4 regions of the Clostridium sp. MF28 genome follow, and region 1 is predicted to be linked to each of the others. Evidence: riboswitches for the same ligand, from Rfam matches in the RefSeq annotation. Region 1 holds a riboswitch; each other region holds the start of a gene.
What was found. Region 1 has a riboswitch for cyclic di-GMP ahead of AXY43_RS26040 (EAL and HDOD domain-containing protein). Riboswitches for the same ligand answer to the same signal wherever they lie in the genome.
Positions count from the first base shown of each region.

Region 1 (8,328 bases):
GCCAATAGTCCTTCAACTGTTCTAATTCAAGGAGAAAGTGGAACAGGTAAAGAAATATTAGCACAGGCTATGCATAATTATAGTGTAAGAAGAAGAAATAAATTTGTTGCAATAAATTGTGGAGCTATACCAGCTAATATAATAGAAAGTGAATTGTTTGGGTATGAGGATGGGACTTTTACAGGAGGAAAAAGAGGCGGAAATCCAGGTAAGTTTGAGATTGCAAGCGGAGGTACTTTGTTTTTAGACGAAATTGGGGAAATGCCACTTGATGCACAGGTTAAGCTGTTAAGAGTACTTCAAAATGGAAGAGTCACAAGGCTTGGTGGAAGCAAAGAGATTCCTATAGATGTAAGAGTTATAGCAGCTACTAATAAAAATTTAAAAAGAGAAGTTCAAAAAGGAAATTTTAGAGAAGATTTGTACTATAGATTATGTGTAATTCCAATCACTTTACCGCCTTTAAGAGAGAGAAAAGGCGATGTAAAAATGCTTATTGACTTCTTCTTAAGAATTAAATCCTTTCAGCTGAATAAATCAATACCAGAGCTTGATAAAAGTTTATATAATAAGTTATTAGACTATGATTGGCCTGGAAATATAAGAGAGCTTGAAAATTATATTGAGAATATAGTAAATTTGGATGGACGATCATCTTTTAATTTATGGGAATTTGAAGATAATCAAAGTTTTGAGACAGATAAAACATATGATAGGAAAATATTAAAAGATGGTTTTTTAAATAAAGAGATATGGGAAGACAATAAGACTAATGGTTTACTTAAGAATGTTAATACTGAAAAGACTGAGTATATGGTAAATACTTTAAATCTAGAAGAACTAGAAATGAAGGCAATTCATGAAGCTGTAAGAATAAATGATCATAATATGACAAAAGCTGCTAAAACTTTAGGTATAAGTAGAAACACTCTATACCTAAAATTAAAAAAACATAAATAAATTATAAAGCATGTCCTAAAATATTACGCTGTATTAAATTTATGCTGTATTATTTTAGGACATATCTTTGTTAAAAATTATTTATATAAATGAGTAGATGCTTAACAATTAATTTATGTATAACTTATTTTATATATATTTAATAACTTAATTTAAGACCTTTAAATATAATATTTATGAGGAATTACGAGTTTTTTGTTAGAAAAGTATTCCTGTATTTTGACATTTTATTATCATAAATATAAAATATATTGATAAAATAATCACAAGTTGGCATGAATATTGCTTTAATAATTTATGTGGTCAAAAATAGACATATTAACTTATTATTCTGCACTTGTGCAAAATAATGAATGAGCAAATTTTAGGAGGAAATATTTATGGCACGTTTTACTTTACCAAGAGACATTTATCATGGAGAAGGAGCACTTGAGGCACTTAAAACTTTAAAAGGTAAGAAAGCTTTCTTAGTAGTTGGTGGCGGATCAATGAAAAGATTTGGATTTCTTAAACAAGTTGAAGATTATTTAAAAGAAGCAGGAATGGAAGTAGAATTATTTGAAGGTGTTGAACCAGATCCATCAGTGGAAACAGTAATGAAAGGCGCAGAAGCTATGAGAAACTTTGAGCCTGATTGGATAGTTGCAATGGGTGGAGGATCACCAATTGATGCTGCAAAGGCTATGTGGATATTCTACGAATACCCAGATTTTACTTTTGAACAAGCAGTTGTTCCATTTGGATTACCAGACCTTAGACAAAAAGCTAAGTTTGTAGCTATTCCATCAACAAGCGGTACAGCTACAGAAGTTACAGCATTCTCAGTTATCACAAATTATTCAGAAAAAATTAAATATCCTTTAGCTGATTTTAACATAACTCCAGATATAGCAATAGTTGATCCAGCACTTGCTCAAACTATGCCAAAAACTTTAACAGCTCATACTGGAATGGATGCATTAACTCACGCTATAGAAGCATACACTGCATCACTTCAATCAAATTTCTCAGATCCATTAGCAATTAAAGCTGTAGAAATGGTTCAAGAAAATTTAATCAAATCATTTGAAGGAGATAAAGAAGCTAGAAATCTAATGCATGAAGCTCAATGTTTAGCTGGAATGGCGTTTTCTAATGCATTACTTGGAATAGTTCACTCAATGGCTCATAAGGTTGGTGCTGTATTCCATATTCCTCATGGATGTGCAAATGCTATATTTTTACCATATGTAATTGAGTATAATAGAACAAAATGCGAAAATAGATATGGAGATATTGCGAGAGCCTTAAAATTAAAAGGAAACAATGATGCTGAGTTAACTGATTCATTAATCGAATTAATTAATGGATTAAATGATAGGTTAGAAATTCCTCACTCAATGAAAGAGTATGGAGTTACTGAAGAAGATTTTAAAGCTAATCTTTCATTTGTCGCTCATAATGCAGTATTAGATGCATGTACAGGATCAAATCCTAGAGAAATAGATGATGCTACAATGGAAAAATTATTTGAATGCACATACTATGGAACTAAAGTTAATTTGTAAGATAAATAAAGGCAATTTTTTTAGTTCATAATCTTATAGAGATAAAGTACGTTGTTTTACATTAAGAATCATATAACTTTAAAAAAGTTATTGAGATAAACAATTGAATAATTATTAAAAGAATCGTTACAACATTAATAAAACAACAATGGCTCTCAACCTCAGAGAGTCTTTGTTGTTAATAAGGCAATAAGGATGAAAATTCCAATTATCTGACTTACCTGATGTCTAGAAGCTGTAACACCCTGACTTCTTTTAGTGAGAGGCAACAGCTACATGACGATAGATAAAGCTCAGCTAAGATTAAGATGGAGATCAAGCTCTATCTAAGCAAGTTTAATTTGAAATTATCAATAGAATTTATAAGCGTAGGGGGTACTAAGAGTGTACAAAATTGTTAACAAAAGAGAACTTACCAATAACATATTCTTGATGGATATAGAAGCGCCTAGAGTTGCTAAATCAGCAAAACCAGGTCAATTTATAATTATAAAAAATGATGAAAAAGGAGAAAGAATACCTTTAACAATTGCAGATTATAATGCGGAAAAAGGTACAGTGGCTATAGTTTTTGCAGCTATAGGAAAAGGAACTAAGCAGTTAGCAGCATTTAATGTTGGAGATTATGTTTCTGATTTTGTAGGTCCATTAGGTGTACCAAGTGAATTTATTCATGAAGATCTAGAAGAATTGAAAAAGAAAAATATTATCTTTATTGCAGGAGGCGTAGGAGCAGCTCCAGTTTATCCTCAAGTTAAGTGGATGCACGAACATGGGATAGCTGTAGATGTTATTTTAGGAAGCAGAAATAAAGATTTATTAATATATGAAGAAGAATTAAAGGCAGTTGCTGGAAATCTTTACGTAACAACAGATGATGGTTCGTACGGTTTTAAAGGAACTGGTTCAGATATGCTTAAGGAATTAGTTAATAATCAGGGTAAGAAATATGACCAAGCTGTTATCATTGGACCAATGATAATGATGAAATTTACTTCAATGTTAACTAAAGAATTAAATATTCCAACTGTAGTAAGTTTAAATCCTATAATGGTTGATGGTACTGGAATGTGTGGTGCTTGTAGAGTTACTGTTGGAGGAAAGGTTAAATTTGCATGTGTTGATGGACCAGAATTTGATGGACATTTAGTAGATTACGATGAATCAATGAGAAGACAAGCTATGTATAAAACAGAAGAAGGAAGAGAATTATTAAAACATGAAGAAGGAAACACTCATAACCATGGTGGTTGTGGATGTAAGGAGGATAAGTAATAGAGATGAACGATAGAATGAAAAGAACACCTGTTACTGAACAAGCTCCAGAAGTAAGAGCAAAAAACTTTAAGGAAGTTTGTTTAGGATATAATGAAGATGATGCTATAAAAGAAGCAAATAGATGTTTAAATTGTAAGAATCCTAAATGTGTTGAGGGATGTCCAGTATCAATCAATATTCCAGGATTTATATCAAAGGCTAAAACTGGAGATTTTGAAAGTGCTGCTAAAGAAATAGCAAAATATAGTGCACTTCCAGCGGTTTGTGGAAGAGTATGTCCACAAGAAAATCAATGTGAAGGTAACTGTGTACTAGGAATTAAAGGTGAAGCTGTAGCTATAGGTAAATTAGAAATGTTTACCGCAGACTGGTCAAGAAAAAATAAAGTAGATTTATCACAAACAGAACCTTCTAAAGGGAAGAAAGTTGCGGTAATTGGAAGTGGCCCTGCTGGTCTTACTTGTGCAGGAGACCTAGCTAAAAAAGGTTATGATGTAACTATATTTGAAGCACTACATGAAGCGGGTGGAGTTCTAGTTTATGGAATACCTGAATTTAGATTACCAAAGGATGATGTTGTTAAAGCAGAAATTGAAAACATAAAGAAGCTTGGAGTAACAATTGAAACTAATGTAATTGTGGGAAGAACAATAACTATAGATCAATTAATTGAAGATGAAAATTTTGAAGCTGTATTCATTGGATCAGGAGCAGGTCTTCCAAAGTTTATGGGAATACCAGGAGAAAATGCAAATGGTGTATTTTCAGCTAATGAGTTTTTAACAAGAGTAAACTTAATGAAAGCTTTTAAAGAAGAATATGATACTCCAGTTAAAGCAGGTAAAAAAGTTGCTATAGTTGGCGGAGGAAATGTTGCTATGGATGCAGCAAGAACTGCTTTAAGACTTGGTGCAGAAGCTCATATAGTATATAGAAGAGGTGAATCAGAGCTTCCAGCAAGAGCAGAAGAAGTACATCACGCTAAAGAAGAAGGAGTAATATTTGATGTTTTAACTAATCCAACAGAAATCTTAACAGATGAAAATGGATGGGTTAAAGGAATGAAATGCGTTAAAATGGAACTTGGAGAACCAGATGCTTCAGGAAGAAGAAAACCTGTAGTTAAGGAAAATTCAGAGTTTGTGTTAGACGTAGATACAGTAATAATGTCACTTGGAACTTCACCAAATCCATTAATTTCATCAACTACTAAAGGTTTAGAAATCAATGGTAGATCTTGTTTAGTTGCTAGTGAAGATGGATTAACAACTAAAGAAGGTGTTTATGCTGGTGGAGATGCAGTTACTGGTGCTGCAACTGTTATTTTAGCAATGGGAGCAGGAAAGAAAGCTGCTGCAGCAATAGATGAATATTTAAGTAGATAGCATTTAACATATTATATATTAAGAAGATTAGTTACAAGGAAATATAGATGTAACTAATCTTTTTTTGTTTATAATTTTAGACGATATTTAAGAAAAGTTATTTTTAAAATAAAAATAATGTCTCTATAAAAAGAGGAAATAATCTTAAAATTTCCTTAAAAATCTCTAATTTAGTATTCTTAATGATATTATTTGTTGATTTTATTATAGATTGATGATAATATTTCATATATATGAAATGAGTACATATTAATGTATTATATTACAATTGGAAGCTATGAAGAATTCTTTCTAAGTGGGCACTTTAAGGGTTTGGAGCTAGTTGTGCAACCGACCAATTAAGATTAATTAATTATTTTATTAGTTAGTTTTAATTGGTTTTTTATGTGAAAAAATTTACTTGATTTATATATAAATAAGAACTTATATATCTTAAGTTTAAGCATTACGTAAGTAAGCTCATTGAGAGAAGATTTCAATTTTTATGAATTACAATTATACTACAGCTACAGTAAGGGTTAAATTAAGAGGTATATAAGTATTAATGAAGGGGATGAGACTGTTATGGATATTTTTGTAGCTAGACAGCCTATATTTAACAGGAAAAATGAAGTTGTTGCATATGAACTTCTATTTAGAAATGGACAAAATAATTTCTATAACAATACTAATGGGGATGAAGCAACTTTAAAGGTTATAGCTAATACATTTTATACATTTGACTTCAAAGATATTACTGATAACAAGAAGGCATTTATAAATTTTACTGAAGAATTGATAAAGAAAGAAATAGCAACCATACTTCCTAAAGAATATGTTGTGATAGAAATTTTAGAAAATATAGAACCAAATGATGAAATTGTGGATGCGTGTAAAAGACTTAAGAAAAGAGGATTTATATTAGCATTAGATGATTTTGTATTCCATACTAAATATATTAAATTAATAGAAATAGCTGATATTATAAAGATAGATTTTAAAATCACTACAGGGGGAGAAAGAAAGAAAGTATTTGAACTAAAAAAAATAAATAATAAAATAAAGTTTTTAGCTGAAAAAGTAGAGAACAAAGAAGAATATGATGAGGCTTTGAAACTAGGATATTCATACTTTCAAGGATATTATTTTAGTAAACCAATAGTGCTTTCCAGAAAAAACATTCCGACTAACAAAGATACAGCAATAAAAATTTTAAAGTTAATTAATAAAGACGATTTTGATTTTAATAAATTAGAGGAACTAATAATAAAGGATTTAGGTTTATCATATAAAATAATCAAATTGATAAATTCGTCTGCATACTGCCTAAAGAATGAAGTAAGATCTATAAAATATGCTATTGCACTTTTGGGAAGAAAAGAGATTATAAAATGGTTATATGTAGTTCTGCTAAATGATCTAAAGGAAAATAACACAGATGAACTTATAAAAGTCTCATTGCAGAGAGCGAAGTTATGTGAATTAATATGTAATATGAGTGAGTATAAAAATAATGTTTATTCAGCTTATATGGTAGGATTATTTTCAGTTATGGACGCAATTTTAAATTGTTCAATTGAAGTGATCTTAAAAGAATTATATATAGATGATGAAATAAAGGAAGGACTAATTGAAAAAGATAATTACTTGAATAAAATATTGAAATTGGCTATTAACTATGAAAAGGGTCAGTGGGAAAATGTTGAGTTTTATACTAAGGAAATAGGGGTTAATGATAATAAGCTTGCAGAAGCCTATATAGATGCTATAAAATGGGCAGATGATGTTGTGAGTTAAAAAAATAAGGGGCTGTTGCAAAACTAACATAGTTAGTTTTGTAGCGGCTCATTTTTTTAGATATAAAAAATGTGAATTCCGAAGAACTCACATTCATTGTATAATTTACTTATGCTAAAAACCAAATTACACAATAAAGATTATACTGAGATTAATGATAATTTTCAACTTATATTACCATTAAATCTAGAAAATTTAATACCATCAGATGATTCAGTCCGCTTGCTAAGCCATGTATTGGAGGGATTAGATTACACGAAGTTGTATAAGGCGTACTCTTCCGTTGGAAGAAAACCGGCAGTGGAACCTAAAATTATGTTCAAAATAATATCATATGCTTATTCTCAAAATATTTATTCAAGCAGGAAAATCGAAAAAGCATGCAAAAGAGATATAAATTTTAAGTGGTTACTTCAATGTTATAAGGCACCGGATCATGCTACAATCAGTAGATTTCGTAAAGACTATATTTCAAATGAGGTAATTGAAGATTTATTTTATCAACAAGTTAATTATTTAGCAAATCAAAATGAAATACTATTTGAAAATGCATTTATTGATGGTACTAAAATCGAAGCGAATGCTAATCGTTATACATTTGTTTGGAAAAAAACTATTTTAAAAAATGAAGAAAAAATGTTTGATAAAATTCTTGTTCTTTTAGAAAATATTAACCTTGGAGAATTAAAAAAATTTACTGTTCAGAAAGAAACATTAATAGATGATATTGATAAAATTCTTCAATGGCTTGAATATGAAAAAAAGAAAAGAAACATAGAGTTTGTTCATGGAATTGGTAAAAGAAAAACCAAAATTCAAAAGTGGACAGAGCAACTATCTGAATATAAAGAGAGAGAAGAAAAATATAATTTGAGTAAAAAAATATTTTCAAAAAGAAATAGTTATTCTAAAACTGATCCAGACGCAACTTTCATGCATATGAAAGATGATCATATGAGAAATAGTCAATTAAAACCTGCATATAATGTGCAAATCGCAGTTGAAAGTGAATACGTAACCGGCGTCGGAATATTTGATGATAGAAATGATATAGCAACATTAATACCTATGCTTAATAATATGAAAGAAAAAATTGGTCGTAAATATCTTAATATAATTGCAGACTCAGGTTATGAAAGCGAAGAAAACTATTTATTCTTAGAATCAAATAAGCAAACTCCTTATATAAAACCACAAACTTATGAGAAGTGGAAAAAAAGAAGTTTTAAAAATGATATAAGTAAGCGCGAAAATATGAAATATGATGCTGAATCGGATTTTTATATTTGTCATAACAATAGAAAATTAATACCTACCTCTATTATTTATAGAAAATCCGCAAGTGGATACAAATCAGAAGTAACTGTGTATGAATGCGAAAA
Region 1 covers NZ_CP014331.1:5,898,095-5,906,422, forward strand. Annotated here, with positions in the region: gene AXY43_RS26020 (sigma-54-dependent Fis family transcriptional regulator) at 1-960, shown strand, start outside; gene AXY43_RS26025 (iron-containing alcohol dehydrogenase) at 1,341-2,507, shown strand; gene AXY43_RS26030 (sulfide/dihydroorotate dehydrogenase-like FAD/NAD-binding protein) at 2,892-3,782, shown strand; gene gltA (NADPH-dependent glutamate synthase) at 3,782-5,170, shown strand; cyclic di-GMP riboswitch class II at 5,432-5,515, shown strand; gene AXY43_RS26040 (EAL and HDOD domain-containing protein) at 5,735-6,946, shown strand; gene AXY43_RS26045 (IS1182 family transposase) at 7,058-8,328, shown strand, end outside.

Region 2 (8,328 bases), 2.1 Mb from region 1:
ATAGAATGCATATAGCGAATATTTTCTGCATCATTGGTGTTAGATCTGGAATAAAATACGTTGCTTGAGTAACAAAAACTATTGATAATGCAGCTGCCACCCCTGGCACATAGATTAAAGTCTGCATCCAACCAAATAAAAATGCCCATTTTTCACTATATAATTCCTTAATATAAACAAAAACTCCACCTGTCTTAGGAATTGCTACTGCAATTTCAGCAACGGTTAAAGCTGAAGCTATAGTTATACATCCACCAATCAGCCAAGCCATTATTCCCAGAGTTGGGGTACCTGCATTTTTAAATACTGATGACGCCTTAAAGAAAATTCCTGACCCTATAACTACACCTATAACTATAGTAATAGCTTCAATAAGTCCTATTTCTTTTTTTAAACCTTTAGGAATAACAGTTTCCTTATTCTTTTGCGTTGATTCATTCATGCTAGTCATCTCCTGACTCAATTTTAAATTTTATATATATAATATTAAATAAAACACTTTTTCTATTGTATAATTCGTAATGAATTTCGTCAACAAAAACCATAATTATATTATTTTGCAAAAATATAGGCCTCATCATTTTCAAGTATAACTTTTAAATTATCTTTTTCATTTCCAAGTGAGTCGAAATCTTCTTTTTTAATAAACAATAATGTTTTATCTTTATTATCTTTCAAAAATCCTTCTATACCACCTTCTAGCGGAGTCAAATCTGCATAAAGCTCACTATCCAGCCAATAGCTTTGCTCAAAATGATTTACATATATTTTTTCTCCATAATATTCTGGCAAGTTTCCGATTTCCTTAATAAGCTCTTGACTCAAGTCCTCTTTTGGATTTAAAATTCTAGTTACTATAACTTCTTCACTTTTATATATCGATAATATAATCATAGCAACCAATACTATTTGTGTAGCAAAATTTCTATTACGCTCTTTTAATATAAAACCTGATGCATATCCTATCCATATTGCTGCGGCAGGATATATCGGTAAAACATACCATGAAATTTTCGTTTTTGAAATAGTATATAATATAAACGGAATAATCATCGACAGCCATATTATCAAATTACAATTTATTAGTTTCCTATCCGTAATATATCTATGGGCTATAGTTAAATATGCCATGCTAACACCTACGAATACAAGATTCCAGTAAAAATATGACCATTGCAAATGTTCAATATAGTAACACTTTCCTCCAATATGTCCTTCTAAAGGTCTTGATGTTCTTGCCATCAAATCAAATTCTATCATAGTCTTAAAAAAAGCTATTCCGTCATTGGAATATCTCAAGATTGCCCATATAAGAATCGGAAAAGATGCACTTAATACTAATGCCAGAATTTGCTTTAATGTTAATTTAAATAAATTTTTACTAAATATTAAATATAATATTCCTATAAAAAAGATATTACCTGCATGAAAACTTTTACTTAAAAAAGCTGCTGAAAATGATAATCCAAATACATATAGCCATTTAATACTCCTTTCCATTAAAATTAAAGACATTACTGATATTGTAAAAAATAAAACGTATATTGCATCTGCATCTCCCGTTCTTGCACAATGCTCTGTAATAAATGGTATTGTTGTTGTTAAAACAATTGTCGCAATCAGAGATGTCAATCTCCCATATATATTGAAACTAAAAATTGCTACAAGTACTATCGTTATTATTGCTGCAAATGCAGAAAATACTCTTAGTCCTAAAGCATTAAATCCTGCAATTTTATATCCCATAGCTATTGCCCAAAAGCTTATTGGTGGTTTCAAATTCCAATAATCATTTTTATAAGCATATGTATTTACTATATAATTGCTATTTTTTATCATCTCATAAGCGCTAACACCATGTCGTGCCTCATCCCAGCTATATATGGGAATGACACCTAAATTGTAAAATATATTAAAGGATGCAATTAACAATATAACTATTAATATAATGTAGTAACATTTTTCAACAAACCCTATAATATTATCAATTAACTTTGTTCTAAACATGCTCATACTTTGCTCTCCCTGTAATATACTTAATATTTTAATTTCATAAAATCATTTACTATATTAACCTTAGCTTGAAAAATATATACATTCTTAAAAATGTGAATCGTCCTTTTCCATAATTTACACTCACAAGGAACACAATGTCCACAGATTTCATTACAATATAAATTCATAAAGAATAAAAAAGTAACTTTCAGTCTAGAACCAAAAGTTACTTTTATAATCAACTATTACATTATTACCACTAAAATTAAATTTTTCCCTTTAATTAATATTTATCAACCACAGTACCTAAGACAGCATGTTTTATAATAGGATTGTTCTCGATTGCCTTTAGTTCTTTTGGACTTCCAACCACTACAGCTCCAATTATTCTAATATCACTCTCATCGATATTTTTTATATACTGAGTATGCCCTATATCCTTTAACTGTTTAATCGCTGCCTTAAAGTTCTGCATTCTACCATCTGTATCACTTCTAAACTCTCCCGCTCCATCAATAGATTTTATCCCAATAACATCGAATGCTGGATTATTAACTTCAATTGTTTGCTTACAATCTTCTATATTCCTCTTGTTTTATTTGATTAGTTTTTAAATAGTAGTTAATTTGATTAAGCAATTTTTCTTTATCTTCTGGTAAACTTCCTCTTAGAGAAACATAATTTGATGCGTGATTGCATCTAAATGTAACTGATTCATTGACATTAATATGTTGTATTAATATCCCTATCTCATTTAATATTTCTCTATCACTTAGAAGTTTAAATTCTTTCCTTAATATTTTATTATATAAATCCGTTTCTTCTTCAACCATAAGAGTTAATACGCCTAAATAATTTGGAGCCATATCGCTTATTAATTTGCCTGTTTTGATTGCATGAATATCGCTCTTTTCAATTCCACCAACTCCAGCTATAACTGTTACTGATAGTAAGATATCAGCATTTTTAACTATTCTAGCAGCATCAATTATCTCGTTACTACTCACTCCTTTATTTATATCGTTTAAAACCTCATCGCTTCCACTTTCAACGCCCATATATATCATATATAAACCTAAATCTTTAAGTTCTTTCAACTCTTGATGAGTTTTACCTAATATTGATTTTGGTGACCCATAAAGCGTTACTCTCCTGCATTCAGAAAATGTATTTCTTATAAGCGTTAATATTTCTTTTAATTTTTCCGTTGGAATGATTAAAGCATCACCATCTGCCAAAAATATTTTTTCTACATAAGAATACATTTCTCTAAAGTAATTTACGTCTGCTTTAATATCTTCCAAAGATTTTATTGTAAATTTTTTAGATTTATACATATTACAAAAATTACATTTATTATGAGAACACCCTAAAGTTACTTGTATTATAAGACTATTACTTTCACTTGGAGGCCTATATAGTGGATAATCGTACATTATCAAACCATCTCCCCTGTTATTCTTTAATTAATATAGTATTTTTTAAGTTCTAACACTATCTACATATATATTTCTACTTCATTAAATTCTTTATAAGCATTTATTCTTAAATTAGTGATATTCTAATATATATTTATCCGAAGTATATTTACTTGCATTTCATATGATAGCATCAAACTCATAAATATAACCTTCTATAGATTTTACTACAGAAGGTTATATTTATGAAGTGCGTTTTCTAATATTAATATTTATATAACATAACTATACTCTGAGAACCAGATCCAATAGTCCAGAAAATTACATAGTCACCTCTTTTAACTTTACCTTCCTTTATCGATTCATACAATGCTATGAAAGGGCTAGTAGTTCCAGTATATCCATATTTATTTCCTATATAGATACTCTTATCTTCTCCTATATCTAAAAGTTGTCTTATATTTTTTATATTTATAAACGCAAACTGAGAAAAGCAAAACATCTTAATATCTTCATTTTCTAAGCCATTTTTCTTCAGCATCTTTTTAGCAATCTCTGCTGCGGGATAAACACATGCCCCACCATCAAATGGCAACCATTTCAGATAAAGTTCGCTTACATCTTTTGATTTGAAAAAATTAGAGAATCCTTCACTTGGATACATAATGTTATGACTTTCCTCTGTGTTTATATAATATTCTGCATCAACTATCCCACACTCTTCTTCAACTTTTTCTAAAATTATTGCACATGCAGCATGTCCATAATTTCCATAGCAAAGCTCATTATTTGGGTCAGCTAATGAATCAACATCATCACAACCAATAATTAATGCTCTTTTAGCTCGCTTCGACGATTCTAAATAATTTGACATATTCTCTAATGCAACAGTCATGCCAGCACAATTAGCATTCATATCAAAACACATTACATTTCTTCCTGCATTTAATTCCTTATGTATTAAAATAGATGTTGCTGGTGCTACATATTCCGATAATATAGATGAATAAACTAGTACATCTATATCACTACCTGTCAAGTTAGCCTTATCTAATACTGATTTTGCTACTTTTACTGCTAGAGATAAAGTTGTCTCCTGTTCATTAAACATAAATCGTTTATCTCTACCCATTATATCTACTAATAAATGTTCTACATCTTTATCTTGTTTTTCAAAATGTTTTAAATAAATATCATTTGAAACAACTTCTGATGCATGACAAACATCAATACAACTTAGTCTTATTCCCATAATAATCTCCTAGCTAATGTAATTCAATTTAATATTATAAATTATGTATCATTTTAAATTATTTCAATTACCAATCCAGTGTTCCTACTTATTCTTGATAATTGCATCTTTAAAGTAATATTGCTACCAACATTTGCTATAACCTTTACAAACTTGCAAGCCTTGTACATTTGAAAACATCCTTCTAACATTGGTAACATCTCTTGTCTTGAAACGTTTAACTCTCTTGCGTCAAAATTCAATACATATTCTGAAGTTTGTATAGGAGATAGTTCTTTTCTAAAATCTTCAACAAAACTATTAGCATCGTTTGGTTCAAACATTCCCCATATCCTTATATTAATCTCCTTTTTTGCTTTGTCCAAAGACAGTTGATACTTTTTCATTTACTACACCTAACCTTTCTTTATTTAAATTGTTACCATATACACATATTTCAATGATTTTGTATCAAAATAAAAAGGTACCTATTAATTATTAATAGGCACCAAAAATAAACAAATGACTAATGTTTATATAACTACATTTTGGCAACCTGGCAATCATTGAAAATGAATTTCTTTAGACCCATAGCTTTGCGGCCCTACCTTTCGGCAAGTGTGCTATTATCAATGCATATGATATGCATAATTTTACACTTATTTTTGATAAATTTCAATATTTATACCAATATTTTTACCATTAATGGCATTAAAACTAATTTTAGTAAGTTATATTTATAATTTCTACTTATTTTGAAAAGATTCCTTGAATTCTTTCTTAATAACTAGGAAATCTTCTAAATCATTCAAAAACTGAAATAATAACGCTCTATTTTCAAATTCGTTTCGATTTTTAGGCAAATCCATTTTTTCATAATCTTTCCTAAGCAAATTTAGTTTATCTATAAGCTCTACACAATCATTATCTTCCTTAAGATTCATTGCAACTTCATTTGTAAATTCTGATAATATTCTAGTTTGATCATAAGTCATATAAAATCTCGAGAAATGCCTCTTCATTCTTTTCATTGTATCTAGCTGTATTATTCTCATCTCTATATAACTCAAATAATAATCATTTTTTTTAAATAAATGGTTATTATTTATTATCTGCGCCATAAATTTAGACTTATTAATTAATTCCTCAACGCTCACTGATATTTGCTTTTCATAAATTGGTACAGCTTGAGTAACAAGGCTTACTGCCATATCTGATAATATAGCTCTATAATAATCTTCTATTCTTTCTTTGTTTTTTTCAAATTGTTCTTCCAATGATGCGGTATATAAATTAAACATCATTGCTACTCCAATTCCTATTACAGTTAATTGTGCTTCGTTTATAATCCATGAAATATTTATATTTGTGCTTGTAAGTAAATGTGTTGATAATACAGATCCAACTACCATTCCTTCCTCTATTTTTAAAATTATTGTTGTTTGTATAAATATAATTAAAAATAATCCGAATATGATTGGGTTATTTCCAAGTAATAAATATAGCATAAACGACAAAAGAATGGCTAATGCAGAAGCAATTATTCTTCTCCCTGCAACTAATAAAGATTCTTTTTTTGTATCTTGAATACTTAGGATTGCAATAATTCCTGAAGTCACTCCAAATTGTAAACCAACATAATTTGATATAATAATTGCTATTGTAGCTGATAATGCCATTTTAAGAGTTTTAGATTGTAAATATTTTATCATTTTTACTTTCTCCTACCATGCTTAAATTCTTATTCATTATATAATCTTCACTTTTGCATGTAGCTTGCCTTTCATATGTATCTTAATTAAATAACGCTTTTTGCACACGTGTTCCAGATTTATAATGAAATATATACCTCCTTCATTGAGATTATAAGAGGCATATATTTCATTACCTAGAAACCTTTTTTAACTTCTTATTTTCATACATTTTATAATCAGCTTTCCTTAACAGCTCCTCTAAATTATCTGCTTCACTCAGCTTATAGCTAGTTGATCCAAAACTTATTTCTAGTTTATATGTTTTACCATCTGAATCTTCTATTATTTTTAATCTTTATTGATTATCCGAGAATAGCTCATTTCATTATTTATATTATATTGCACTATTATTTGACTTAGTAATAATGCCAAAATAATTATGCACAATGCTAACATATATCTTTTTCTTATCGTTTTTATAACTTTGGTATATCCAACTGAATTCTTTTCCATTGCTTTCTCCTAAACTACTAATACTAAATAGTTTGTTTTTAAACAAATCATCCTACTTATTAACTATATATAATTTACTGATTATTTTTTACTATATATTGTCTACATTATCTTATTTCCAACTTCAATTTTTATTTAAATATTCTCCATTTTAACAAGAAAATTATAACATATTCTTTCATTAAAATATCGAATTTTTAAACTTAATACAAATAAATGTATTAATATATATAATTATTAACATTAAATACAACATCGCATCATTTTTTCGTCCTATATTACTCAAATTATTTTTAAGTGAACTTATCATGTAATATTTTCAAATAGAAATTATATATTATGCTTTCGAATAGTCATTTAGAGATTATTTATAAAATTATATATATATTAGGTTGTTGAATAACTAATTTTTACAAATGGTTATTTAAGAAAATATTCTTAGAAATTATATATTCCAAGGATATTTTCTAGTTTTTATTCCTTGCTGCTTTTTGTTAAATTCATCTATTAAGTACGCTAATAAGACCCATTTTATATGACGTTCGTATCGGGCTTGCCCATAAAGCCTTGGGTTTTCTAAGTTATATAATCCCTTTAATACAGAGAATAATTGCTCTATTTTCAATCTGTTTTTATATAATTTTGATCCAATAGGAGATTGAATAAACAAAGCATTTTCATATCGTTTATCAGTAAATGACTCAATACTTTTAGCCTTACGCATATTTATATCAGTTAACAAATTAAATTCTAAGCTAGAAGCAATTTCAAACCTTCTAATGAATCATATGCTGCATCTGCAAGTATTAAAAATGGATTATAAATTTTAGCTTCATATAGTAAATCTGAGACTTGATTATCATAAACATTAGCTGTTGTTAAATAAAAAACTAGAGGAATTATAATATCACTAACTGCTGCAATACAGTGTAATTTATAACCTTTATAATATCCAAGGCGGGTACCCTTACCGGATTTAGCTTCGCTATCGTATTTTGAACTTCTTAAAGCAGTTCCATCTATTGCACACAGTCTAGTTTCAGGATTGATAAGTTCAACAAGCATAGCATAAATACCATAATATATATGTTTCTCTAAAATTTTAGTTCTTAATGAGAATGTAGAATAATCTGGTACTTGATTGAGTTGAATTATAGACTGAAACACATAGTCTTGCTTTATACGATATTCAAGCTCTCTTAAACTGAAAATACTACTTTTAACGCCATATAATATACATGCAACTATTTGTTCATCTGAATACTTACGTGGTCGCCCTTTAGTACTTTTAATATTCGAATTTAATTTAGCAAATGCAATTTTAACAGCTTCAAAAATTTTATAATGGTCATTTTCACTTTTAATATTTGATGATATAATCATATTTGAGTCATTCCTTATGTGATATATTTGGGTTTTTCGCGAAATTATTATATCACAAAGGGATGACTTATTTATTTTTTACAAATTCTGTTTA
Region 2 covers NZ_CP014331.1:1,892,398-1,900,725, forward strand. Annotated here, with positions in the region: gene AXY43_RS08490 (APC family permease) at 1-442, opposite strand, end outside; gene AXY43_RS08495 (ArnT family glycosyltransferase) at 553-2,013, opposite strand; gene AXY43_RS08500 (anti sigma factor C-terminal domain-containing protein) at 2,279-2,470, opposite strand; gene AXY43_RS08505 (radical SAM protein) at 2,565-3,431, opposite strand; gene AXY43_RS08510 (3-oxoacyl-[acyl-carrier-protein] synthase III C-terminal domain-containing protein) at 3,679-4,665, opposite strand; gene AXY43_RS08515 (hypothetical protein) at 4,719-5,030, opposite strand; cyclic di-GMP riboswitch class I at 5,192-5,279, opposite strand; gene AXY43_RS08520 (aromatic acid exporter family protein) at 5,391-6,356, opposite strand; gene AXY43_RS28735 (diguanylate cyclase) at 6,529-6,684, opposite strand; gene AXY43_RS27795 (hypothetical protein) at 6,687-6,851, opposite strand; partial or broken gene AXY43_RS08525 (transposase) at 7,297-8,234, opposite strand.
Region 2: it holds a riboswitch for cyclic di-GMP, as region 1 does, so the genes downstream of both, AXY43_RS08515 (hypothetical protein) here and AXY43_RS26040 (EAL and HDOD domain-containing protein) in region 1, are expected to answer to the same signal.

Region 3 (8,328 bases), 360 kb from region 1:
TGGTTAAAAGACATGTGTATTGAACACAAGATAAATCATAGTGCAGGGCCAGTTGATATAGGTGTTAGAGTTGAGCTCAGAAATGAAGTAATGGAAAGTGTAAATAATGTACTTTACGAATCTAAACTTATAGGGCATCCAGCACCATTTAAAGATAAGGTTAGGACTTTTTGTCAAAATCCAGGTGGTTTTGTAAGTCAAGAGAATTATGATAATAATTTAGCAATAGTTAATGGACATTCTTATAAAGATAAGAAATCTGATAATACAAACTTAGCAATTTTAAGTTCGCATAATTTTTCAGCGCCTTTCAATGAACCAATTGAATATGGTCAGAAGGTTGCAGAACTTGTTAATATGTTGGGAAATGGAAAAATATTAGTCCAAAGATATGGAGATATATTGGATGGTAAGAGAACTTGGGAAAAGGAATTGTATGAATCAAACGTTAGACATACATTACCAGATGCAGAAGCTGGAGATTTAACATCAGCTATGCCATATAGAACTATGACAAATATTTTAAACTTCATACAAGCCATGGATACAGTAGTTCCAGGATTTGCAAGCAGAGAAACATTATTATATGGCCCAGAAATAAAATTCTACAGTAATAGAATTGATTTAGATAAAAATTTCGAAACTAATATAAAAGGCTTACATTGTTTAGGTGACTCAAGTGGATGGACTAGAGGACTTATGATGGCATCAGCCATGGGTGTGATAATGGGTAGAAAACTTTAAAAATATTGAAAATACTAAGTTGTATTAATATAAAGTATTCATAAATTCAGGGAATGATAACATTCATTAAACAGTATTCTACATAATTTTTTATGAAAATTATGGGGGATGCTGTTTTTTTATAAAAGATATATTAATTTAAATGATGTGTTATTAGTAATAACCTAAAGTTAAGATTATAAATTGTATAAAGAAATATAGATAACCCAACTAAGACCTTAACTTATGCATATAACTCGCTGAAATGAGTAACATACTTTTGTTCCAGTTTCTAGGTAATTCTGATGGGTGATTCTAAGGCTATAAAAGTTGCACCCAAAGTGCTAGTCTCAAAGAACAAGCTTTGAACTAGCACATTTGGAACAACTTATAGCCAAAGAATCACATCCATCAAAATTACCAATGAAACATTCCACAAAAGTATATTACTCATTTCTGGTTGGAAGACATTTCATAGTCTAAGTATAGTTTATGATTTCGGTAAGTTATCACATAAGTTTAGTTTTAAATTTGGATATCTATATGAGAATTATAAAATTAATAAGGGTAACTTATTACAATACATAAATAAGTTACCCATAAACGATTTTATATAGAAGGATAAATAGTTAATAAGAAATTATCTTATTTTCTTATTATAGCTGATAATTATTACAAGATTATAACAAATATGTTAATTCAATATAAACATTATATTAAAATAAACTTAAATATGATATTTAAGGACAGTAAATAAAATTTTTTATACATTTAATAATTACCTTTAAATATGTAACAATTATTGTAAGGTAAATATTGCATTTAATGTTGATTTTTCTTATATTATTGTTATAATATATACATAGAAAGACATAAAGTAACATAAATATACAAAGATTGGGAACTGTGAAAAATTCTCTGTATTTGGGCATCTTGAGAATTTGGAGTTAATGATGCAACCCACCAATCAAAACTAATTAATTTTTTTAATTAGTTTTGATTGGTTTTTTATATTTTTGAACTAAACATAATAGAGTTAAAAGTAAATAAAATAGTTTTTTAAAGTTAATATATATGAGAGGTGATATGCTATGAAGATACATAATGAAATCATGAAAGTTATAAATGATAATTTGGAAAAGTGTTCTAAATTTGAATTTGTTGCAGAGTTAAGAGATTTAACTTTAGCAGATATGTACTATATTGAAAAGATATCGAGTATTGATAGTATAAAAGCGAAGTTCAATTATAAAATAATAAATAATACTTATATAAAGATTAATTATTCACGTTAATTAATATGTAGGAAGAGGGAAGACATGACACTAACTATTAAGATTAAATTAGGCAAAATAAAGAAAACGGAAGATGATGATAATAAAATAATTACAGACTTTTCTCATAAAGAGGTTTAATTAATAAGAATCATGGACATTAGAAATATTGTTTATGATTCTTATTTTTTTGTTATAATAATATGGTAGATTTGACGAGGAGAGTAATGGTATAAATAAAAAGGTATATGAGCTATTAGAGGAGATAAAATTACATTCAGAGAAAATTAGTGATTGGGAACAAATAACAAATATATTTGCTAATGCTATTAAAAGAAAAGGATTGAATAATGAAGAAGTTGAAGAGATAAGTGAGAGAATACTTAGAGAAGTTAGAAAAAAGTAGAAGTGAATTTGAATGATTTATAATATAAAGGACTTTCTTTAATGTTATAATTTAAAGAAAATCCTTTTTAGCGAATATATATATTTTAACTATTATAATCCAGCGCTTTTAATTCTTTTTCTAATCTGAGGCCCTATTAGTGATGCAACTACCATCTTTGCGAGGTCAGCAGGAATAAATGGAAGAACACCAATTGTTAGAGCCTTATTAAATGGTAGATGTGCAACATATGCTAGCCATACTGTTCCGAGCATGTAGGTTACTAGTGTACCTATCAGCATACCTAAAAAGCACATAAAAATTTTATTAGGAAATTTGTCAATGAATATTCCACTTATAAATGCCATAAAAGCGAATCCAATTAAATATCCACCTGTTGGCCCTGCTAATTTAGTAAATCCACCAGAGAATCCTGAAAAAACGGGCAATCCCAATGCACCTATGAGAAGATAAATAAGATAACTAATTGTTCCTTCCTTTTTTCCAATTATATATATAGTAAGGTAAATTGCCAAATTTGTTAATGTAATTGGTACTATACCAATAGGAATTGAAAATGGTGCAGATGTACATATAAAAGCACTCATTATTCCGATTATTGTTAACTGACGTGCGTTAGTTCTACGTATATTTTCCATAATTTTAAATCTCCTTTATATATTATATTTCTTTTCTATAATTCTTTTTTAATTAAAAAACCGAGTGTTTGCAACATTATTTTATCTTGGCATGTATTGTTACCTACAGTAGTCAGCATATCACCAGTTATCGTTGCATTAGCTCCAGATTGAAAAATTTCTATGCCGCCATCTTCAAAATAAGTTCTTCCGGCAGCCATACGAATATAAGCTGTTGGATTTATGTAACGAAAAATAGCAATCGTTCTTAAGATATCGTCATTAGAAATCCTCTTTAAATTTTCTAATGGAGTACCTTTGATAGGCATTAATATATTTATTGGTATAGATATAACTCCAAGTTCTGATAAGCTTATAGCCATGTCAATTCTGTCATACCAAGTTTCACCCATTCCTATAATACCACCGGAACAAACTTTTAAACCTGCATTTTGCGCTAGTTTAATTTCTTTAATCTTGTCATCATATGAATGAGTAGTACAAATATTATGAAAGTTTCTTTTAGAAGTTTCTATGTTTGCATGGTACATTGTGACTCCTGCTTCTTTTAAAAGTACAAATTGTTCTTCGCTTAAAAAACCGTGAGATGCACATAGGTTGATGGAACATTCTTTATTCATCATTTTGTATGCTTGTACAGCTTTATCAAAATCGCTCCCAACTAAAGCTCTTCCTGCTGTAACAATAGAGTATCTATGTACACCATTAGCTTCATTTTTTTTGCAGTCTTTTAAAATTACATTAGGATCTAAAAAATCATATTCTTTAATTTCTGTTTTGTGGTGGTTTGATTGAGCACAAAACTTACAGTTCTCGCTGCATTTTCCACTGCGACCATTAATAATTGTACAAAGGTCCACGCTTTCTCCGCATAGTGTTTTACGAATTTTATTAGCACCATCACAAATTTTCTTTAAATCACAAGTTAATAAAAATTCTAAATCGTCAGATCTAGTTAATCGTCTTCCGTTAATAATTTCTTCTGCTAATTTTTCCATATAATTTTACCACGCCCCAATTTATTAAATAATTTCAAGACAAGTATATAATTAATATTTAATATTGTCAACTCGATATGAAAATGTAGTTAACAATATTGGTTGTGCTTAATATATGCATATAAAACCAATGGATTAACAAAATATTTTATAAGTATATATAATATATTGCAATTAAGTTTCTATATTATGCTCTTAATTGAGCACTTGGTTTGCTAGAGATTCAAATGTTGATTTATTATTTTAATCTATATAAGAAATTGCATAGCACTAATAAAAATAAAGTTTAGTTTAATAAGAACAAATTTTAATAGAATAGAGTAATGTAATATGTAGAGTTCGAATAGATTAAAATATAGTTATGAGTAGGTGCTAGAATGACTATTGATTTTGATAAAGTTATGCTTAATATAAAACAAGGCTATTATAAATATATTGGTTCAGGTTCTGGCAGGAAAGCATTCGATTTAGGAAATGGATATGTTTTGAAGATAGCAAAAAATAAGGCTGGAATAGCACAAAATAAAGCTGAATATATCATTTCGGATAATGATCATACTAAGTTATTTGCAAAAGTTATACAAGTTTCAAGTGACTTTAGCTTACTTATAATGCAAAAAGCAAGCAAGATAAGTGATATTTTATATGTATGGAAGTATTTTAATGTATCGAATAGGGATGAATTTTTAAAAACTCAGGAATTGCAAGAAATAAAGAAAAATTATAGGTTGTTATTGGGGGATTTTTGTAGGAAAAGCAGTTGGGGAATGATTGATGGAAAGCCAGTCATCATTGATTATGGATTTACAAGAGAAGTGGTGGAAAAGCATTATTCTTTTTAGGATCTTGAATTCAGTAAAGTATATTTAAGCCTTAAATTTGAGATGAATTTAAGACTTTTTCTAACCATAAAGTATTCCAAAGATTGATGTATGTAGCTTAGAGACATTTCGAGTGATTCATCATATTATGAATTAATGATTAATTTTTTGAAGGGGAAAATGAGATGCATACTTTAGGGCAGGGCGGTATCTATAGCTTAAATGATTTTAACGATGATCAATGCTCATCTAATAAGCTAAAAGTTATAGGAAAAGGAACGGTAAGTGTAAAACCAGATTTAGCAGAAATAGTCGTTGGAGTTATAACTGAAGATTTGCAATTGGAAGTTGCGCAGGAGGAGAATGCTAAGATAACTCAAGAAGTTATAAATAGTATAAGAGCATTGGGAATACCTCTTAAGAATATACAAACCGAAAATTATAGCATACGGCCAAATTATGATTACATCAATGGAAAGCAGGTTTTTAGAGGATATGAAGTAATAAACAATTTGAAGATTTTAATTAGTAATATTAATAATGTAGGTGCAGTAATTGATACTGCAGTAAGCAATGGTGCAAATTCATTAACTGGGATTATCTTTATTGTCTCAGATGAAACAAAGTATTATTATGAAGCGTTAAGAAGAGCTCTACAAGATGCTCAAAATAAAGCACGAGTTGTAGCTGATCAACTTAAAGTAAAGTTGAATATTATACCAATTCAAATAAATGAACAAAATGAGACCACTAGTACACCACTAGTAATGACTCTTAAATCTACCAGTAATACTACCCCTATTGAAGCAGGAGAAAATATTATAAATGCAGATATAGAGGCTATATTCACATATGTGGATAATAAAAATAATTACTAAAAAGAGCAGAGATTAATTTGAGCTCTTAAACATTTATTTTAGTTTTAATTCATGAAAATAAAAAGCCAATGCTTAACATTAAGCATTGGCATAGAATGTCCTATATAATATCCAAAATACCGGTACTCTAATTTTGACCCCTATCCTTCGATAGGTGGGTGCTCTCACAGATGATTCAATCGCCTTCAAAGCCGTAAAAGGACTCATATGAAAGTACATTTCCACATCTAGATAATTGAACTCCCGTATTTTAAGTGTAGGTTCAAAATAAGAGCTTAACGAATATTCCAGAATTTATAATCAATATATAAGCCTACTTGAACAACTTAATATCATTTGTTCTTAGGCCGTGAAGATATAATAACATATTTAAATTTCTTATGCAAGAGATTTTTATGATAATTTAGGCTAATGTTTATAGATAATTTGTATTAGTATTTACACAAGGCATTTAAGCGGTTTTTATTAAGGTTGTTTAGAATTAATATAACAAAATTGTATAAAGAAATTTGTTAAACCTAGAGGCATAGAGAACAGATGATATAATTAAATTATATTTTAGAAACAAAATAATATATTTTTTAAAATATATTGAAACAAAATTTCAAAAATGTTATGATGTATATATCAAGTGAAAACGTAGTCAAAATTAAATGTTTTATATGGAGGCGATGAATGTGGATAGTTTAAATTTAAAAAATCTAACAACTGAAAGCAGAAATGAAACTACAATAAATATAGATAAAGTATCGACTTTAGAAATGGTAAAAATCATGAATGATGAGGATAAAAAGGTAGCAAACGCTGTAGAAAAAGAGATTCCTAAAATAGCAAAAGCTATAGATATGATAGCTGAAAGAATTCATAGAGGAGGAAGATTAATTTATATAGGTGCAGGAACATCAGGAAGGCTTGGCGTATTAGATGCCTCAGAATGTCCACCAACATATGGAGTTTCAGAAGAATTGGTGCAAGGAATTATAGCTGGGGGAAAAGAAGCTATATTTAGAGCAAAAGAGGGAGCAGAGGATTCAGAAGAATTAGCAGTGGAAGATTTAAAGAGTAAAAATATAACAGAGAATGATACAATAATAGGACTAGCAGCCTCCGGAAGAACCCCTTATGTTATAGGAGGATTGAGGTATGCTGATGAAATCGGTGCGTTAACAGTTTCAGTGACTTGTAATGAAAATTCAGATGTTGCAAAGGAGGCCCATATTTCAATTGCACCAGTAGTTGGTCCGGAAGTTGTAACAGGTTCAACGAGACTAAAGTCTGGGACAGCTCAAAAGCTAGTATTAAATATGATATCAACTGGTGTCATGATTAAGCTTGGAAAAGTATATGGAAATCTAATGGTAGATTTAAGAGCTACAAATGAAAAGCTAATTGAAAGAGCTAAAGGAATAGTTTGTAAAGCAACGGGTATAAACATGGAAGAGGCAACAGAAGCACTAAATAAAACAGATTACGATGTCAAACTAGCAATATTTATGATACTTTCAAAGCTAAATAAAGATGAGGCGAGAATTAAATTGGATAAAAATAAAGGTTATATAGCTAAAGCGTTACAAGAAATAGATAATAAGTAAAGGAGAGGAGATTTATGACAAATAAAGAGATTGCTATAAAATTAGTAGAATTAGTCGGAGGCAAAGATAATGTAAAATCAGTTACTAATTGTATGACACGCTGTAGATTTGAATTAAATAACTTTTCAAAAGCTAATATAGAAGCAATTAAGAAATCAGAAGGAGTTCTTGGTATAGTTGAGACAAAAGAACAACTACAAGTTATTTATGGACCAGGAAAGGTTAATAAAGTAACTGAAGAAGTAAAGAAATTAGTAGGGACAAAGGTAGTTATAGGAGAAGATGCAGTAGCTGAAACAAAGGCTAAATTGAAGGAAAAGAATGATACTAAGTTTAAGAATATTCTTAAAAAACTAGGAAATGTCTTCATTCCTTTGATTCCATTATTTGTGGCTTGTGGCCTTGTGCTTGCAATAAATAATATTGCAGGAGTGTATTTTAAAGATGCTTATACAAAAACAACAGCTGCTCAAATTATAGGGCTTATAGGAAATGGAGTATTTTCTATATTATCAGTTTTAGTTGGTGTAAATGCAGCAAAAGAATTTGGCTCACAAATGCCAATGCTCGGTGGAGTATTAGGCGGAATTCTTTCATCAGCAACTCTTGCAAACATAACTCTTTTTGGACAAAAGTTAACTCCAGGACGTGGAGGGGTTATATCAGTAATATTAGTAGTAGTGTTAGCTTGTTTCATTGAAAAAGCATGCAGAAAAGTTGTGCCAGATGTATTAGATTTGTTTGTTACTCCATTAGTTACACTTTCAGTTTCAGCATTAGCGGCACTATTTATCCTTCAACCAGTTGGAGGAGCTATTTCAGATAGTATAGGATTCTTAGTTGCAAAAACAATAGCATCAGATAATATTCTTATAGCAGTTATATCAGGTGCTGTATCAGGAGGTTTATTCTTACCACTAGTTATGACAGGAATGCATCAGGCTTTAACTCCAATACATGCAGATTTAATAGCGAATGTTGGGTATACTGTATTATTG
Region 3 covers NZ_CP014331.1:5,537,775-5,546,102, forward strand. Annotated here, with positions in the region: gene AXY43_RS24525 (NAD(P)/FAD-dependent oxidoreductase) at 1-744, shown strand, start outside; cyclic di-GMP riboswitch class II at 1,614-1,697, shown strand; gene AXY43_RS24530 (hypothetical protein) at 1,815-2,018, shown strand; gene AXY43_RS24535 (biotin transporter BioY) at 2,496-3,041, opposite strand; gene bioB (biotin synthase BioB) at 3,077-4,039, opposite strand; gene AXY43_RS24545 (hypothetical protein) at 4,417-4,881, shown strand; gene AXY43_RS24550 (SIMPL domain-containing protein) at 5,046-5,738, shown strand; RNA gene ssrS (6S RNA) at 5,843-6,035, opposite strand; gene murQ (N-acetylmuramic acid 6-phosphate etherase) at 6,410-7,330, shown strand; gene AXY43_RS24565 (PTS transporter subunit EIIC) at 7,345-8,328, shown strand, end outside.
Region 3: it holds a riboswitch for cyclic di-GMP, as region 1 does, so the genes downstream of both, AXY43_RS24530 (hypothetical protein) here and AXY43_RS26040 (EAL and HDOD domain-containing protein) in region 1, are expected to answer to the same signal.

Region 4 (8,328 bases), 1.2 Mb from region 1:
AAAACTTTTCATTCTCATTTCTGAGAAATCTTTCATCTACGAGACTATTTCTGATACCAGGATTAATAAATCTAGAATCTTCATAACAGCCATTAATATAAATACTTTTTCCTTTAAATTTATCGAATTTAAAATTATAATACCCCAGTTCTAAGTAAGCAATCCCATGTCTCTCCAAATATGGCTGAAGTGCCAATTGAAGTTTCATAAGTCTGCTTTTATTTTTTATAAAATGAAAACCCAATCTACAAAACAGAATCAATGTTCTTTGGAAAGCTGTAAAATTTCTTTTGTACGTTTTTTCAGTGGGTATCTTAAACTCCCCTTCAAAAAAAGCACTCAAATCGTCATTAAATTTATGTATATTTACACGATTAAAATCCACGTAAAGCAGTTCATCTTTTCTCAAACTTTGTATTTTTTTAGCAAATGCATATCTAAAAAATTGATTTCCTGCTCTTCCATCTATATCAAGATAAATCATAATCTCTTCTCCATTTATATTTTCTTACTTATTCTTGCATGATTCCGCGAAATCTTTATAAAACTCACGTCTTTTCTCATCCAAGTAATCTTTTCTATAATTCTGTGCTATAGCAAAACTTTTTACAGCTTGTTTTATTAAAGAGTCTTTGCTTAGTCCATCCAGCACCTTGACAATATCATTGACATTTCCTTTTCTGAAAATATACTGTCTATCAACCAGCTCTCCCATTCCTCCAGCAGTTGATCCAGCAGCTGGACAAGCACGGCTGATGGCTTCGATCATTGCTCTTGGCAAACCCTCTTGCTTACTAGGCTGAATATAAAAATCAATTTTGTCAAGCCAAGAAAAAACTTCTTCATGTGAGATAACTCCGCAGAATTCAATCTGGTCTAATACACCATTAACTTCTGCCACTTTTCTTAGGTATTCATTGCTACCACTACCAGCCAATTTATATTTAAAACACTTACCCCTTTTCTTCAATTCAGCCAGTGCCTTAATAACGTATTTCTGTCCTTTATACAATACGTCAATCTGTGCAAGAGTTCCTAATACTATTTCACCACTCATATTTTCAATTTTATTTATACGTTTTTCAAGGACGTTTTCGTCAGTTTCCTTCAATTCAACATCAGAACAATCAATCCATTTTCCGTTACATGGATATCTTCTTTCAAGAAACTCCTTTGTTACATAAACTGCATAAGGTGCTCTCTTCAGTTCTCTCTTTGTAGAAATGGTCATTCTAGGTGCAACTAATTTTCCTTTCCAACTGTGATTCCAATAAGCATCCCACGGACAGCCTACCGATTCTACCAAATAAGGTACATTATACTTTCTTGCATAATAGATTGCCTGCTCCGCAATTTTGCTATGAAGTTTCACAATCAATGCATCAGCATTTTTTATTTCTTCTTCCATCATTGCCTTTGTTTCTCTTGAAAGCATAAGGGACCCATCAGAAACCGGTTTTATAGTAATCGCTGGATTTTTTAATTCAAATAACTGTGTGTCATATGGCTGTTTTTCAATTGCACGGCAAAAGATTGTCAGTTCATCAAAAAATTCCATATATCTGTCTGTGATAGTATCTCGCAATCCTCCTAGTGTGAAATATTTACCATCTATTTTTCTTAATTTATGGTCATGAGCAAATACTAGTTTCATTCGATCTTTCCTTTACTTTCTACAGGCTTCAATTAATTCCGCACGGGATGATTCAGCCATTATTCTATAATTATTAATTTTATTCTTTACTTCAGACTCATTCTCAGTTAATGCCTTAAATTTCTTCTTCAAAAGTTCCGCACGAACATCTCCGATTTCAATCACAAAATCATCAAGACCAATATCATGCATGATTCCCTGAGATTTATTTCCTGTATATGCAATTGCAATTCCTGGAGTATCACTGCCAAAAGAAAAAATAACTGAATGGAAACGTGTTCCTACAATATAATCACAATAACTATATATGGTTTTAAGATCATAGCAATCATATGAGGTATCCGAAATAAAGCGATATTTCTCATCACTTACCATGGCGGTAACATCTTTAATACAAGCACCATCATTTTCATGTGCATTAACCGCCAATGTATGCTCCACTATTACCGGCATATATCCTTGATCATAAAGCCATTCAAAAAAAGCAGCCATTTCTACTTTAAAAATTTTATAAGCTAGCTCTGGATCAGTTGCAGATGGAAAACGATATGGACGCATTGTTATTGCAACCAATTTTCTATCTGTTGGAAGATTATATTCTCTAAAGATTTTCTCTTTAACAAGCTCAGCCTTTGGTAATGTAAAAGCCAAGTCTGGACAATTGATAATATCTAATCTCAATTGATTCTTCACCATATCTTCAGATAGTGTTTCTCTAGAAGTAAGAACCTTACACTTTTTAAGAGCTGCCCTTGCAATGTTTTTTACGAACGGCCCCTTAAAAGGACCAAACGAATTAGGCATAACATAAACTGGCTTTTTCAGTTTATGTGCAAGCAACATAGGATATACCCAAAAATACATGCTATAGGTTGAATACAAGCCTCCATAAGTCTGCAGTAATCCGCCACCTTTCATAAATACTGCCTCGCTCTGCTCCATTATCTTAACAGCATACCTTTTCTCTTTACTTAAAAACAACTTTGCTAATTCTCTTGTAGGGCTCCAGAGAATTAAAAGACTTCCAATTAAGTCAAATATAGATACAATCCCCCACATAATCTTCAGTTTTTTTGTATAACTTATATTTTCTTTGTTTTTAAATTTTCTAGAAGGATGCTCAAGAATCGGTTGAATTATTTTTAAGCCTTTTCCTTTACTCTGCTCGATAGGCTCATTTCTTTCTGAAGTCAGATAAAATTCACCATTAAATCCGCAATCCTCTGCGAATCGTTTAGTCTCCCATACAAGTGCTTGATCTCCTCTGTTTAAATCCGAACATCCAGGTATAATCACATATTTATTCATTCCTCGTAAATCCTTTCTATTAAAATATGAATTCGTATTTTAATCTCATCCTTTTCCATTTTTTACCGCTAAGATTCAAATGACTCCCATCTACGCTATAGCCTTCATTACTTATTGTACCTTTACAAATTTATTCCAGCTTCGGCGACTGGATTCCAATCTATGAATCATTCTAATCAATACCCACCCTCATCTGAGAAAACTATGAATCCATGCTCTAAGCCTTCTTGAAATATAGAAATACTTTTGAGAATACAAAACTCAGAGAACTCATTTTGCGCTCATGGAGCAATTATCTTTAACGAATACCCGTTTCATGCATGTCATTCTGGTTATAGGCTTCAGGACTGCGTGGGATTGATAGGTGGTGTTATCTCAATAAAGAATCTTTCTGTACCAAGCGCTCCAAAAACCTCATCTTTTTCCCTTCATACTCATATACTCCTCCTAGAATTGTTTTTTCGTAAATTTCAATGTATGATCTTGCTTGAGCCTTAATATCATAAAGTTCAAACATGTCATTGTAAGCCTTTTCTACATATTCCTGTGCTCTTCCTTCTCTTATCGCATTAATTCCCCTAACAAAATCCTCAACAGAATCACTGACATAACCATTATCACCATTGTGGATAACATCATTATTTCCGATCACATTATTAATCACACAAGGCTTCTTCATATACATGGACTCAAGCAAACTCATCGGCAAGCCTTCCCACAAAGAAGTCAGGATAAATGCATCTGCATTCATAGACATTCTTAACGCCTCTCCTCGCTCAGTCCACCCGGTAACTTCAATATTAGGTGCTTTTAATTCTTCTCTTAGTTCACCCTCACCAATCCAAAGAAACTTTACATCCGGCATAGCCTCCGCAACCTTATTAAATAGCGCAGGATTCTTCTGATGGCAAATACGCCCCAGCGTAAACACTGTATAAGGATGTTCTTTCACTTCCACCTGATCAATCATCTTCTGCAAATCATTTAGATTGACTGCGTTGTTTACATAAGTAGCACGCTTGGTAAGTTTCAAAGTCTCTTGATGCTCACCCTCGCTGCAACTGATGGTCGTGCATTTTCTTTTAGCACATACAGCTTCAATTATCTTAAACATCATTCTCTTTGCAAATTTGTAGTTCTGCATCAAGAAACTATAACCATGAGGCGTATAAAACAAAGGATTTTTCTTACCATTAAAAGCAAGTCTTCCAATTACCCCCGCTTTACTGCTGTGGAGATGAATAATATCTGGATTAACCTTCTTGACAATCGCTTTTACTTCTCTAAGAGCTTTTATGTCTTTCACAGGATTAATTACTCTACCAAAATTCTTAACCTCGATCAAATGGATTCTCTTATCGAAATTATCCTTATAATCTGATGGAGTCTGTGGACGTACCGCGTATGCAATGTACATATCATACTCATTAACTAGCTCATTAGCGAGATCAACGATGTATGTAAACACACCTCCGCCCATGGCTTCAACAATATATAAAATCTTCTTTTTCTTAGTCTCCATTATCCTCTACCCTTCGAATTCTTTTTCTATAAAATCTATGGACATTAAATAGTTGCTAACTCGATATAAATTTAGATGCCATTACCATATCTGAAACTTTTTTATTAAAATTACGACAATATTTCTCTATATTTATTGAGTCACAGATCAAACTCTGCCCAAATGAATCTATCTCGCATGTTCATCACCAAAAAACACCCCGAATGTTTTTAAAACTAACTTTATGTCAACTAGAGTATTTCTCTCTCTAACATACTTAACGTCTAATCTCATCCAATCTTCAAAGCCAATATCACTTCTTCCAGACACTTGCCAGTAGCAAGTTAGTCCTGGTTTAACTGTTAATCTTTCCATCATCCAATCTTCAAATTTCACTACTTCTTTTGGAAGTGATGGCCTCGGTCCAACTAAACTCATTTCACCTTTTAAGACATTAACTAATTGTGGCAATTCATCTATACTTGTTTTTCTTATGAATCTTCCTATTTTAGTTACCCTTGGATCTTCTTTCATTTTAAACATTGGTCCAGCCATTTCATTTTTAGCACTTAGCTTGTCCTTTAATTCTTCTGCATTGGCCACCATAGATCTAAATTTATACATCCTGAATTTTTTGCCATTTCTTCCGACTCTCTCTTGCGAAAAGATAGAATTTCCTTCTGATTCTAATCTTATTAAAATGGCCACAACTAAAAATATTGGGCTTAAAATTATAAGTCCAATAGATGAACAAAACACATCCATAGTTCTCTTTAAAAAACAATATCCTATTCTGCTGTCTTCCGTTTCCAGTTGTTCTTTAAACAAAACTTCCTCACTGTTAAATTCTAACTGCTGCATACTACTCCCCCTAAAGCTCATTATCACCAAACGAACAAATTTTCCCCTTATTATTCACAAAAAGCAACCAACCTTAACATAAATCAAAGCCGGTTGCACTAATAACTCACCATATATAAAGTGCCCAGATAAACATATGGATCAACGTCTCTCTATCACAGATTATACCACATAATTAATAATTTGTTAATATTGATTCGACAATCCATCTCATGAAATTTATCCCATTGTTAGACATTTAACAATAAATTTATCTTTTAAAAAATCCAAATATCGATTTCTTTTCTTTAATTTTCTCTCCTGAAAACTTTATCTCCCCATTATTTAGCATTTTTTCAGAACTATCTTTAAATACATCCTTGATTGTGCTTTTATTTATTAAATCCAAAGCCGTACTAAGACCAGTATTTCTTCTATTAATATTATGAGCATCAGACCCTATAAAGTTATATATCCCATTATTTAGAAGCACATTAGCTGTCCTTTGAACTTTTTCTCCAAATCTTCCATCTATACTTCCAGCATTTACTTGGAATAAATAACCTTCATTAATAAACTTATTAATATTCTTAGGATCTTGTATAATAGGAATATATCTTTCTGGATGTGCAATTACTGGTACTATATTTCTTACTTGAAGCTCATAAAGAGTGTCAAATATACTTTCATCAAACTTTCTCATCGGAAATTCAATCAGCATATATCTAGAATCATTTATAGTCCCAATATTCCCTTGTATATAGTATTCTATTATCTTTTCAGTATAATAAACTTCCTGACCACTATATACCTTTATATCTATGTTCTCTTTCACTAAAATATTATTAATTTCCTTCACATAATTCTTAACTTCATCAATTGTAGCTTCTCCATACTCAAGTAAATAATGAGGAGTAGCCACAATTTCTTTAACACCATCTTTTTCCGCATTTCTAAGCATCTCCAAAGTCATTTCCATATCCTTAGATCCATCATCAATCCCAGGTATTATATGCGAATGAATATCAACTATCATAACAATCCCTCTCCTCTAAAAATAAAAAATCAGTAAAAGCTTCCCTCTTCTTTCCGTAAATATACTCATAAAACTAATTTTCATAGATATCCAATTTAAATCTTCGACTTATTAGATAAACAAATTCGCTAGAAATTATAATTTTTATTCATAATCCACTTCAAGTAGATATCCATATTCCAAACCATATCTATGCCTGAATATATTCTATACTAGAAATAAAAATCTTGCTTTTGTGGAAGTGTTACATTAGAAGCTAAACTGTAATTATATATCCAATTTAAACCTCCGACTTATTAGATAAGCAAATTTGCTAGAACTTTAAATTCATGTCTTTACTAGAAATTGTAAATATATTTGTGGAGAAAACATTTGAAAATGAGCTGTTAAAGGTTCTTAGCTGTAGGTTGTTCGATTTTAGCTTGTGAAGTGAGAGTCCAAAATTTTATTTTGGGTTCTCGAACTTCCTCAGCGAATGTAATGAGTCGAGCTTCCCTAGGAAAGTCGGCGCATGCTAAAGTGGATACAACCTGCTGCTTAGAACCTTCAGCGATATTTTCATAGTTTTTCGGAATCAAAATATTTATAATTTCGGTAAGTTATGATATAAATCTAAGTTCAAATTTGGATATCTACTTACCTTCTTCACTGCTTCCATAATAGTAGTAGTATTTACCCCTAGTATTTTCTACTGCATGAAGTACAGTTCCTAATATATTAGCCCCAACTTTAGTTAATAAATTCTTTGCATCAATTACTGATTCTCTACTTGTTCTTTGCGCTCTTACAACAAGTATAGTTCCATCGGCTTTTGTAGAAAGAATTTGAGCATCTGTAACTGCTTGAAGTGGAGCACTATCTAAAATTACTATATCGTATTTCTCCCCTAATTTTTGTATTAAATTAGTCATTGCAGTTGAAGATAACATTTCTGATGGATTAGGTGGAATCTTACCAGATGTTAATATATCAAGATTTTCATTACGACTTTGTATTACATTATCTAAATTTTCTTTTCCTATAAGAACTTCAGATAATCCACTTAAGTTTGATAATTTAAAGTTTTTATGTACTGAAGGTTTTCTTAAATCACAATCAACTATTATAACTCTTTTTTCATTTTGAGCAAAAGATAATGCAAGATTACCTGACACGGTAGACTTTCCTTCTGCTGCTTCCGCACTTGTAACTACAATAGTTTTAATTGTCTTATCAAATGATGAATACTGAATATTTGTTCTTAATGTTCTATAGGCTTCCGATACTATTGACTTTGGCTTTTTTTCAACTACGAAGCCCCTATATTCCTGATTTTCTACTGCTTTATGTAATTTTCTTGCTGAAAACATCTTTTATCCTCCTATTCCAAATCTTCAGGAATTGCACCAATAACAGGAATTCCTAATATTTGCTCTAATTGATCCTTACTCTTAAAGGTATTATCTAAGAATTCTAATAAAAACGCTAATCCAACGCTTACCATAAGTCCAAGTAAAAATGCAATAGCAATATTTAATTTCTTATTAGGGCTAGCTGGATTTTCAGGCAGCTCCGCTGGCTCTACTATTTTTACATTACCGTTTGGAATAAGTTCTGTAGATGTCTTTATGAACTGATTTGTTATAGAATCTAATACTTCTTTACTTAGATTTCTATCCTTACTTATGTATTTTATCTCCAAAATTTGAGTGTTTGCTGCCGGTGTAACAGTCAAATCATTAAGTACATCCTTAGAAATTAAATCAAAACCTTCAGCATTAATAGCTTTTTCAACTAAGGCATTAGTTTTTATAACCTCTGCATAAGTTTTTAATAATTGTTGATACATCTGAATATCACTATTGTTATAATTTTGATCCTTGCTATCTGTCTTTTCTTTACCTATAAATACTTTTGTGCTTGCTTCATACTTTGGTGCAATTACAAAAAAACTAACAATTCCGGCCGTTAATGTTGCAAGTAAAGTTATTGAAAGTATCATCTTCCATC
Region 4 covers NZ_CP014331.1:4,658,319-4,666,646, reverse strand. Annotated here, with positions in the region: gene AXY43_RS20445 (alpha-1,2-fucosyltransferase) at 1-484, opposite strand, end outside; gene AXY43_RS20440 (glycosyltransferase) at 509-1,654, opposite strand; gene AXY43_RS20435 (polysaccharide pyruvyl transferase family protein) at 1,667-2,962, opposite strand; gene AXY43_RS20430 (glycosyltransferase) at 3,333-4,484, opposite strand; gene AXY43_RS20425 (sugar transferase) at 4,653-5,324, opposite strand; cyclic di-GMP riboswitch class II at 5,403-5,485, opposite strand; gene AXY43_RS20420 (tyrosine-protein phosphatase) at 5,575-6,339, opposite strand; gene AXY43_RS20415 (CpsD/CapB family tyrosine-protein kinase) at 6,972-7,688, opposite strand; gene AXY43_RS20410 (YveK family protein) at 7,700-8,328, opposite strand, start outside.
Region 4: it holds a riboswitch for cyclic di-GMP, as region 1 does, so the genes downstream of both, AXY43_RS20425 (sugar transferase) here and AXY43_RS26040 (EAL and HDOD domain-containing protein) in region 1, are expected to answer to the same signal.